2 regions of the Anoxybacillus eryuanensis genome follow, and region 1 is predicted to be linked to the other one. Evidence: predicted binding sites of a transcription regulator. Region 1 holds the regulator's gene; the other holds the start of a gene.
The links. Region 1 encodes Rex, which represses fermentation and respiration genes when NADH is low (regulators of the CRP and FNR family bind a similar motif). Its sites were predicted from a motif close to TTGTGAAATATTTCACAA; they were not measured.
Positions count from the first base shown of each region.

Region 1 (4,968 bases):
TCGATAACGCGTTTATTAGACGTTAACTCGGCTTGTTCTTGATCATAATAACCGATTTGTACGTTTGTTCCGTAACGCAGCTCCCCTTGTTTTATAGGAAGTCGTTTGACGATCGTTTTTAGAAGAGTCGATTTTCCAATGCCGTTCGGTCCAATCAGTGCAATACTATCCCCGCGAGTGATGCGAAATGAAAGATTTTTTGCGATGATGTGATCGTAACCGATCGCTAAATTGTTGGCTGTTAGCACATCATTTCCGCTTGGCCGTTCGATTTCGAAACGAAATGATGCCGATTTCTCATCACCAAGCGGCTTTTCGATGATGTTCATTTTTTCTAGTTGCTTTCTACGGCTTTGTGCCCGCTTTGTTGTTGAGGCGCGAGCGATATTTCGTTGAATAAAATCTTTTAATTTTGTGATTTCCTCTTGTTGTTTTTCGTACAATTTCAGTTGTTGTTCAAATTGCTCCGCCCGTTGATGTAAGTAGCTTGTATAGTTGCCGACATATTTTTTTATTTTTGTGCGCGACAATTCGTACACTTGTGTGACGATTTGATCAAGAAAATAGCGGTCGTGCGAGACGATGAGAATGGCTCCTGTATAGTTTTTTAAATACTGTTCAAGCCATTGTAATGTTTCCATATCTAAATGGTTCGTTGGTTCGTCTAAAATAAGTAAATTTGGCTTAGTCAGAAGTAGTTTTCCTAGCGCTAGTCTCGTCCGCTGTCCGCCGCTTAATGTTGATACTTTTGTTGTATAATCGTACTGGGAAAAGCGAAGGCCATGAAGAACAGAACGAATATCTGCTTCATATTGATAACCGCCTTTTTCCTTAAATTCCGTTTGTAAACGATCATATTGCTCTAATAGTCTTTCGTAGTCAGCATTATGCAAGCTCATTTGTTGTTCTAGTTCACGCAATTGCTTTTCCATTTGTTGAAGCGGGGCAAAAACATCGAGCATTTCGTCCCAAATAGAGCGATGAGCTTGCAAACCTGTATATTGATCTAAATAGCCGATTGTCACATGTTTCGGCTTTATAATTTCACCTGTATCGTATGACAATTGGCCAGCAATGATTTTTAATAATGTTGATTTTCCTGCGCCGTTTCTCCCAACTAGAGCAATGCGATCTTTTTCTTGTATTTCAAGTTTTATGTCTGATAAAACTTGTTCAGCTCCATATGATTTGGATAGTTGGTTTATTTGTAAAATGATCATCATTTCTCACCTCAATCTTCTTTTGATAGTGTAACGCACTTTCTTCATGTTCGGCAATACTAGTGTGTGAATAACAAATTTGACAAAAATAATAATAAAGGGTACAAAGGAAAGACAGAATGAAAAAAATAGTGTATAGTTTAAAAGTGGAGAGAACTTTTTCGATGTATAGGAGAGAAAAATGAAAGCGCTAACTATTTGTGAAAGGAAATGTGGGGGATTGACTCGTGAACAATGAACAACCAAAAATTCCGCAGGCGACCGCAAAGCGACTACCGTTGTATTATCGTTTTTTGAAAAACTTGCATGCATCAGGAAAGCAGCGTGTATCTTCAGCGGAGTTAAGTGAAGCTGTAAAAGTCGATTCAGCAACGATTCGCCGTGATTTTTCATACTTTGGTGCGCTTGGAAAAAAAGGATACGGATATAATGTGAATTATTTGCTGTCGTTTTTCCGTAAAACGTTAGATCAAGATGAAACGACAGAAGTCGCGTTATTTGGAGTCGGTAATTTAGGGACGGCATTTTTGAACTACAATTTTAGCAAAAACAATAATACGAAAATTGTGATGGCGTTCGATGTAGATCCAGATAAAGTCGGAACAGAAGTCGGAGGAGTTCCAGTTTATCATTTAAATGAATTGGAAGAAAAACTCGGTGGAATTACGGTAGCGATTTTAACTGTTCCTGCTCAGGTTGCTCAGCCGATTACTGACCGACTTGTTCAAAAAGGCATTAAAGGAATTTTAAACTTTACGCCTGCTCGTCTGCATGTGCCAGAGCACATTCGTGTTCATCATATTGATTTAGCGGTCGAATTGCAATCACTCGTTTACTTTTTAAAACATTACGGAAATGAGTAAACCTCCCGTTTATGAGCGGGAGGTTTTTTTCAATAAAGAGCGAATCGCTGTTCCAAAATCAAATGTTGCAATTAGGATGAATAACATCGTCGTTACATCCCAAATACCATCATCGGCACTATCCACAGCAAAATAAGTAAATAAAATTCCCATTAGAAAATAAAACAACGGTTCGGATTTCATGAAAACAGCCTCCAAATCACGAATTGCATTTGTTCTGCTTCGCGCATCATTTTTTCAATTTCTTCAGCGAATAATGTTTGAATGGCGACGACAAAGGTGTTCATGAGCACATGGGCCACAATGGGTACGAGAATACGTTTTGTTTTGACATATAAGAACGCAAATACAAATCCCATTGTTGCATAAAGAAGCAAATGCTCGAATTCTAAATGAACAACAGCAAATAAAAGTGAACTGACAAGGGCTGATAAAAGAAAGTTATATTTTTCATACAACGTCCCAAAAATAATTTTTCGAAAGATGATTTCTTCTAAGATTGGTCCAACGATCGAAGTGACAAGCATAAGTGCTGGTGTGAGCTTTACCATTTCGACGATGCGTCGTGTGTTTTCGGATCCCATTTCGACACCAAAGAGGTGTACTTCGATGTTTGCTGCAATGCCTTGAGCGAAAAGAGCGAGCAAAAACCCCCCAATTGCCCAAAAGATCGACGTTCCAATTGATGCTTGATGGCGATCGTACGAATACTTCATATCTTCTTTCATGAAATAAAGAACGAAAAAAAGAGCAATCGAAAAACTAATAACAGCCCAGTAACCAGAGGCGATCGAAAAAGCTACTTCTTTATTTGATGCGTTAATAAATCCGCTATGTGCGAGCAAAGGAACGCCAACTAAACTGGATAGTTGCATAGCAATGTATGTAATGATGACAAACCAATATTGCTTTTTCACATGTTCAACCCCTTTTTGCAAAATGAGTACTTTTTCATTTTACCATATTTTTTGTATGAATTTCGAAAGGAAAGACATAATGAAAAAGGGAAACATTTAGTGAAAAATTTTTAACTTCCTACTTGCAAAATTGAAAAAAGTTCATTAATATAATAAGTGTGTTAGCACTCAATAATAACGAGTGCTAATAACGGTACGAAAATCTAATTAAGGAGGTCGTTTGCCGTGTTGAAGCCACTAGGTGATCGCATTGTCATTGAATTAATCCAAACTGAAGAGAAAACAGCGAGCGGAATTGTTTTACCAGACACAGCGAAAGAAAAACCACAAGAAGGAAAAGTTGTTGCGGTTGGTTCAGGCCGTGTTCTTGACAATGGTGAGCGTGTAGCTCCAGAAGTGAGCGTTGGTGACCGCATCATCTTCTCAAAATATGCGGGTACAGAAGTGAAATATGATGGAAAAGAGTACTTAATCTTACGTGAAAGCGACATTTTAGCTGTGATTGGTTAATCGTTCGCCTGATAACATATAAAGCATACAAAAATACTTAACAAAAATGATTATCAAGGGGGTAAGATGTATGGCAAAAGAAATTAAATTCAGCGAAGAAGCTCGTCGTGCGATGTTACGCGGTGTAGATAAATTAGCTGACGCAGTAAAAGTCACATTAGGTCCAAAAGGTCGTAACGTTGTATTAGAGAAAAAGTTCGGTTCTCCATTAATTACAAATGACGGTGTAACGATTGCAAAAGAAATTGAATTAGAAGATCCGTTTGAAAATATGGGTGCGAAGCTTGTTGCGGAAGTAGCAAGCAAAACAAACGATGTTGCTGGTGACGGTACAACAACAGCGACTGTATTAGCACAAGCGATGATTCGTGAAGGTTTGAAAAACGTAACAGCTGGTGCAAACCCAATGGGCATTCGCAAAGGTATTGAAAAAGCTGTTGCTGTTGCGGTAGAAGAATTAAAAGCGATCTCTAAACCAATCGAAGGTAAAGATTCTATCGCTCAAGTTGCAGCAATTTCTGCGGCTGACGAAGAAGTTGGTCAATTAATCGCAGAAGCAATGGAGCGTGTTGGTAAAGATGGTGTCATTACATTAGAAGAGTCTAAAGGCTTCACAACAGAATTAGATGTTGTGGAAGGTATGCAATTTGACCGTGGTTATGTATCTCCATACATGATTACAGACTCTGATAAAATGGAAGCTGTATTAGACAATCCATACATCTTAATTACAGATAAAAAAGTTTCAAGCATTCAAGAACTTCTTCCTGTGTTAGAGCAAGTTGTTCAACAAGGTAAGCCGTTATTAATCATTGCTGAAGATGTAGAAGGCGAAGCGCTTGCAACATTAGTTGTGAACAAACTCCGTGGTACATTCACAGCTGTTGCAGTTAAAGCGCCTGGCTTCGGTGATCGTCGTAAAGCAATGCTTCAAGATATCGCGATTTTAACAGGCGGTGAAGTGATCACAGAAGAGTTAGGTCGCGAATTGAAATCAACAACAATTGCTTCACTTGGTCGTGCGGCGAAAGTTGTTGTAACGAAAGAACATACAACAATTGTTGGCGGCGCTGGTCGCGCAGAAGACATTCAAGCACGCATCAATCAAATCCGTGCTCAATTAGAAGAAACTACTTCTGAGTTTGATCGTGAAAAATTACAAGAACGTTTAGCAAAATTAGCTGGCGGTGTTGCGGTAATCAAAGTTGGTGCTGCAACAGAAACAGAGTTGAAAGAGCGCAAATTACGCATTGAAGACGCATTGAATGCAACACGTGCGGCAGTTGAAGAAGGTATCGTTGCCGGCGGTGGTACTGCGTTAGTGAACGTGTACAATAAAGTTGCAGCAATTGAAGCGGAAGGCGACGAAGCAACTGGTGTGAAAATCGTTCTTCGTGCAATCGAGGAGCCAGTTCGTCAAATCGCACAAAACGCTGGCTTAGAGGGCTCTGTCATCGT
Region 1 covers NZ_JBPODS010000021.1:3,940-8,907, forward strand. Annotated here, with positions in the region: gene HNQ84_RS13825 (ABC-F family ATP-binding cassette domain-containing protein) at 1-1,220, opposite strand, end outside; gene HNQ84_RS13830 (redox-sensing transcriptional repressor Rex) at 1,448-2,083, shown strand; gene HNQ84_RS13835 (YdiK family protein) at 2,093-2,266, opposite strand; gene HNQ84_RS13840 (CPBP family intramembrane glutamic endopeptidase) at 2,263-3,000, opposite strand; gene groES (co-chaperone GroES) at 3,226-3,510, shown strand; gene groL (chaperonin GroEL) at 3,581-4,968, shown strand, end outside.

Region 2 (4,968 bases), on a different contig from region 1:
TGCCGCGATGCTTAATGGCATGTCGAGTTCTTTTGCGAGCTTAATGATCGCTTGAACGAGGCTTTCTACTCCTTCTTCTGTCGTTTTCGCTGGCAAGCCAAGCAAGCGGGCAATTTGCGCGTAACGCTGGTCAGCAACGAAATGTTCGTACTTCGGAAACGCTGTAAACTTTTTCGGTTTTTGCGCGTTGTAACGAATGACATGCGGCATTAAAATCGTATTCGCACGTCCGTGCGGAATATGGAATTCTGCACCAAGTTTATGCGCTAAGCTATGGTTAATACCTAAAAATGCGTTCGCAAATGCCATACCGGCAATTGTTGATGCGTTGTGCATTTTTTCGCGCGCTACTTCGTCGTTGCCGTTTTTGTATGCACGTGGCAAGTATTCAAAGACGAGCTGAATCGCTTTTAATGCTAATCCGTCTGTATAGTCGTTCGCCATGTTCGATACGTACGCTTCAATCGCATGTGTTAATACGTCCATACCTGTATCGGCTGTAATATGTTTTGGCATCGTCATAACAAATTGTGGGTCAACGATCGCGACATCTGGTGTCAACTCATAATCAGCGAGTGGATATTTTACATTATTTTTCTTATCTGTAATAACCGCAAACGATGTGACTTCTGAACCTGTACCAGACGTTGTTGGAATCGCGACAAATTGCGCTTTTTGACCGAGTTTTGGATATTTAAATACACGTTTACGAATATCTAAAAACTTTTGTTTTAAGCCGTTAAAGTCTGTATTTGGATGTTCATAGAACAACCACATCGCTTTCGCCGCGTCCATCGCCGAACCACCGCCGAGGGCGATGATGACGTCTGGTTGGAACGCATGCATCATGTCGGCACCTTTCATCACTGTTTCAATGGATGGATCTGGCTCCACTTCTGAGAAAATTTCGCAATGCACATAATCTGGGCGTTTGCGTAAATAGTACAACACTTTATCGACATAGCCAAGCTTCACCATGCCTGGATCTGTAACAATAAAGGCACGTGAGATGTTTGGCATTTTCGCTAAATATTGTGTTGCATGTTTTTCAAAATAAATTTTTGGCGGAACTTTAAACCATTGCATGTTTACATTCCTTCTCGCTAATTTTTTAATGTTCATTAAATGTGTCGCACCTACGTTTGTTGAAACCGAGTTACCTCCAAACGTACCGCAACCGAGCGTCAATGACGGAATGTATGCATTGTAAATGTCACCGATCGCCCCTTGTGAAGATGGTGCGTTCGAAATGATTCGCCCTGCTTTCATTCGCTTACCGAATTCAAGAATGACTTCTTGATTTTCTGAATGAATAACAGCAGAGTGGCCAAGTCCACCGAACTCAAGCATTTCTTCTGCTCGTTTTAATCCTTCTTCTGTACTATTCACCTTATAGCACGCCAATACCGGACTTAATTTTTCACGAGAAAGTGGCTCTTGCGGACCGACGCTTTTTAGTTCTGCCACAAGAATTTTCGTATCAACCGGCACGTCAACTCCTGCCATTTTCGCAATTTCATATGCTGGTTTACCGACGATATTCGGATTTACTGCGCACGTATTTTCATTAATGACAAGCTTTTCAACTTTTTTCTTTTCTTCTTCATTTAAGAAATAACATTTGTTTGAAATCATTTCGTTTTTTACCGCGTCATAAATTTCTTTATCAATAATGACCGCTTGTTCAGATGCACAAATCATACCGTTGTCAAACGTTTTTGAAAGAATAAGGTCGTTCACAGCACGTTTTATATTTGCTGTTTTCTCAATATAGCAAGGCACGTTACCAGGTCCAACCCCTAATGCTGGTTTTCCTGAGCTATATGCCGCTTTGACCATGCCTGCTCCACCTGTCGCGAGAATAAGCGAAACGCCAGGGTGATGCATCAATTGTTGCGTTGCTTCAACGGAAGGCGTTTCGATCCATTGAATACAATGTTCTGGCGCGCCAGCCGCAATTGCTGCATCACGTAAAATGCGTGCCGCTTCACTGCTACATTTTTGCGCGGACGGATGGAACGCAAAAATGATTGGGTTGCGGGTCTTAATTGAAATGAGCGCTTTAAACATCGTTGTCGATGTTGGGTTTGTTACCGGTGTTACCCCAGCAATGACGCCAACAGGCTCGGCAATTTCAATAATGCCTTCATGTTCATTTTCGCGGATAACGCCAACCGTTTTATCGTACTTAATGTTATGATAAATGTATTCTGTCGCAAAAATGTTTTTAATGATTTTATCTTCATATACGCCACGTTTTGTTTCTTCAATCGCTAATTTCGCTAAATACATATGTTTATCAAGTCCAGCTAACGCCATTTGCTTGACGATATGGTCAATCGTTTCTTGATCGTAATCGCGAAACGCTTTTAACGCTTTTTGCGCATTCGCCACGAGCGTATCGATCATCTTTGTAACTTCTTTCTTTTGGTCTAATACTTTTTCATCAACAGCCATATAAGACCCTCCTATATTTACTTGTGAATTTTTTCACAAGTTGATCGAAAATAAAAATGTGATTACTTTCACATTCACATTATAACGAAGATAGGATCGTTTGTGTGTGTCAACTTTGTGAAATATTGAGCAAATATATTGTGCAAGAGAACCGCTTCTTATAAAGAAGGCGGTTACTCACATACTGGATTGCGTGGAATTTTTGTAAACGAAATATCGTTGTACATGCGCGTATTTCGCTTAACGATCACGACATAGTTCACTGTCCATATATAAGAAGGAATATCTTGATCATCTTCAAACATCATTGCTTCAAATTCGTCCCCAATCATTTCTTCAAATAGCTCCAATGTATATGTTTCTGCATCTGTTGAAAAGTTTCTCCATTCGCATACGAGCATCATCTGTCACCTCAACTTTTCTTTTGTTACCATTATTGTAACATTCTTTTCTATACTATAGATTGTGAAATATTGAACAAATCATGAATATTGCTTATTTGTTATATATGCTTGTTTTGGATGATTTGGTTGGTCTGGATACTTTAAACGCATTTTCCCTTCCGCTAACAGCTTTCCTAAATAATTATTGCGCAGTCCGTCTGGCGTTCGATCTAATAAATAAGCTAATTCTTTTAACATGAATGGCCGATGGGCACATAGTTGCAAAATGATTTCTTCCATCTTTGCCGGTGCAAGCCTTTTTTTCTTACGCGCAATCTCAGCAATACTCCAGAGCTCTTGATCGATATTCGTTTCTTCTTCGTTATTTACGAAGTTAGGTGAATTATTTATGGAGTTTTGCTCTTTATTATAGGAGTTGTTTTCGTTATTTATGGAGTAAAGTCCGGTGTTTACGGAGTCGGAATCATTATTTACGGACTTAATCCCTTTGTTTATGGACTTCAAGTCGATATTTATGGAGTTTTGATCACTATTACAAGAGTTGTTTTCGTTATTTATGGAGTCAACCAACTCTAAATGGTCTGTCCAATCACATACCATCTCTAGATCATCGTCTTGTTTATGTCTTTCTGGAAAGGACACGATTGGTAATGTAATAACCGTCCGCTCCTGGAAATCGTATTGATCAATAACAGGCTGTTGCAAACAAATCGTTTCGATCGTTTTCAAACCGACTCCAGCTCGCTTGCAAAAATGAATGTAAATAAACATTTTAAACACATTCGGATTACGCAAATGGCTAACACCGCCGCTAAATGCTTGTTCTAATGGGATACCAAAAAGTCCTGGATTAGAAAATTGCACGGATGAGCGCTGCCGTTCGACAATAATGCCCCCATCACCGTTGTAATCGGCATGGACGATCGCATTAACAAGCGCCTCATGCATAGCTTCTTTTTCAGCTTCTGATCCATCTTTTAGCTCGTTCATTACTTTAAAATAAAAATCATAAATATTTCCCGACCACGTTCCATCTTGTGAAGTAAAACGATTTGTCCAATGCATATGATTATCGCCATGTTCACGATATTCAAGAAAGTATTGCGGTAAAACTTCTGTAATCATTCGCTCTTCGCTAAACATAAGAAGTCCTGCGAGTGTGAGACCCTCTTTGCTTGTGTTTCGTATTTTTCCCCATGCCCCAATCTTATATAAAAAATCTTTCGTTTCTAAACCGTTCCATGGGTGGTTTGGTTTGACTTTTGCAAATTGCTCACGATAATGGCGAACAGATTCTAAATGCAATTCATTCAGCCCGTAATGTTCTAAGACGATATTATCTTGTAAACGAACACTTGCATCTTTATTCACTTTAACTCTCCCTCTTACGTTATGTTATAAAAACATTTCTATACACGTCTATTTCCATTTTATCATCTTTACAAATGTTCATCATAAACTTTTCGATTTGGGGAAAATTAAGAAAAACATGGATATGGAGGAACAAACTCATGTCTTTACCAAAGTCATCTCAATCGTATTGGCTACAATCAACAACACTTCCTTCTTTTCCATCGCTTACGCAATCGCTTGATGTCGACATAGCGGTTGTTGGAGGAGGAATAACAGGCATTACAACGGCCTATTTGCTTGCTAAGCAAGGGGTGCGTGTCGCTGTCATCGAAGCAGACCGACTATGTAACGGCACAACAGGACATACAACCGCAAAAATAACTGCCCAACACGATCTCATTTACCACGAACTGATCGCTCATTTCGGTGAAGAAAATGCTCGCCATTATTACGAAGCAAATGAAAAAGCGTTGCAATCGATTTTGCAAACGATAAAAGAACACGATATTCATTGCGACGTATCGCTAGAAGACGCGTACGTGTATACGACGGAAGAAACACAATTACATATGCTTGAAGCGGAGTGGAAAGCGTATGTAAAGCTCGGCATCGACGGGGCATATGTCGATCAACTTTCGCTTCCTTTTTCCGTCCGAGGTGCAGTCATGATGCGCAACCAAGCGCAATTTCATCCGCTCCATTATTTAAAAACATTAGTGGAGCTCGCGGTCAAACATGGGGCATCTTTTTACGA
Region 2 covers NZ_JBPODS010000015.1:48,753-53,720, reverse strand. Annotated here, with positions in the region: gene adhE (bifunctional acetaldehyde-CoA/alcohol dehydrogenase) at 1-2,457, opposite strand, end outside; gene HNQ84_RS12705 (hypothetical protein) at 2,631-2,858, opposite strand; gene HNQ84_RS12700 (DUF8451 domain-containing protein) at 2,940-4,232, opposite strand; gene HNQ84_RS12695 (FAD-dependent oxidoreductase) at 4,373-4,968, shown strand, end outside.
Region 2: the regulator Rex is predicted to act here: its motif matches at 2,479-2,496, upstream of adhE (bifunctional acetaldehyde-CoA/alcohol dehydrogenase).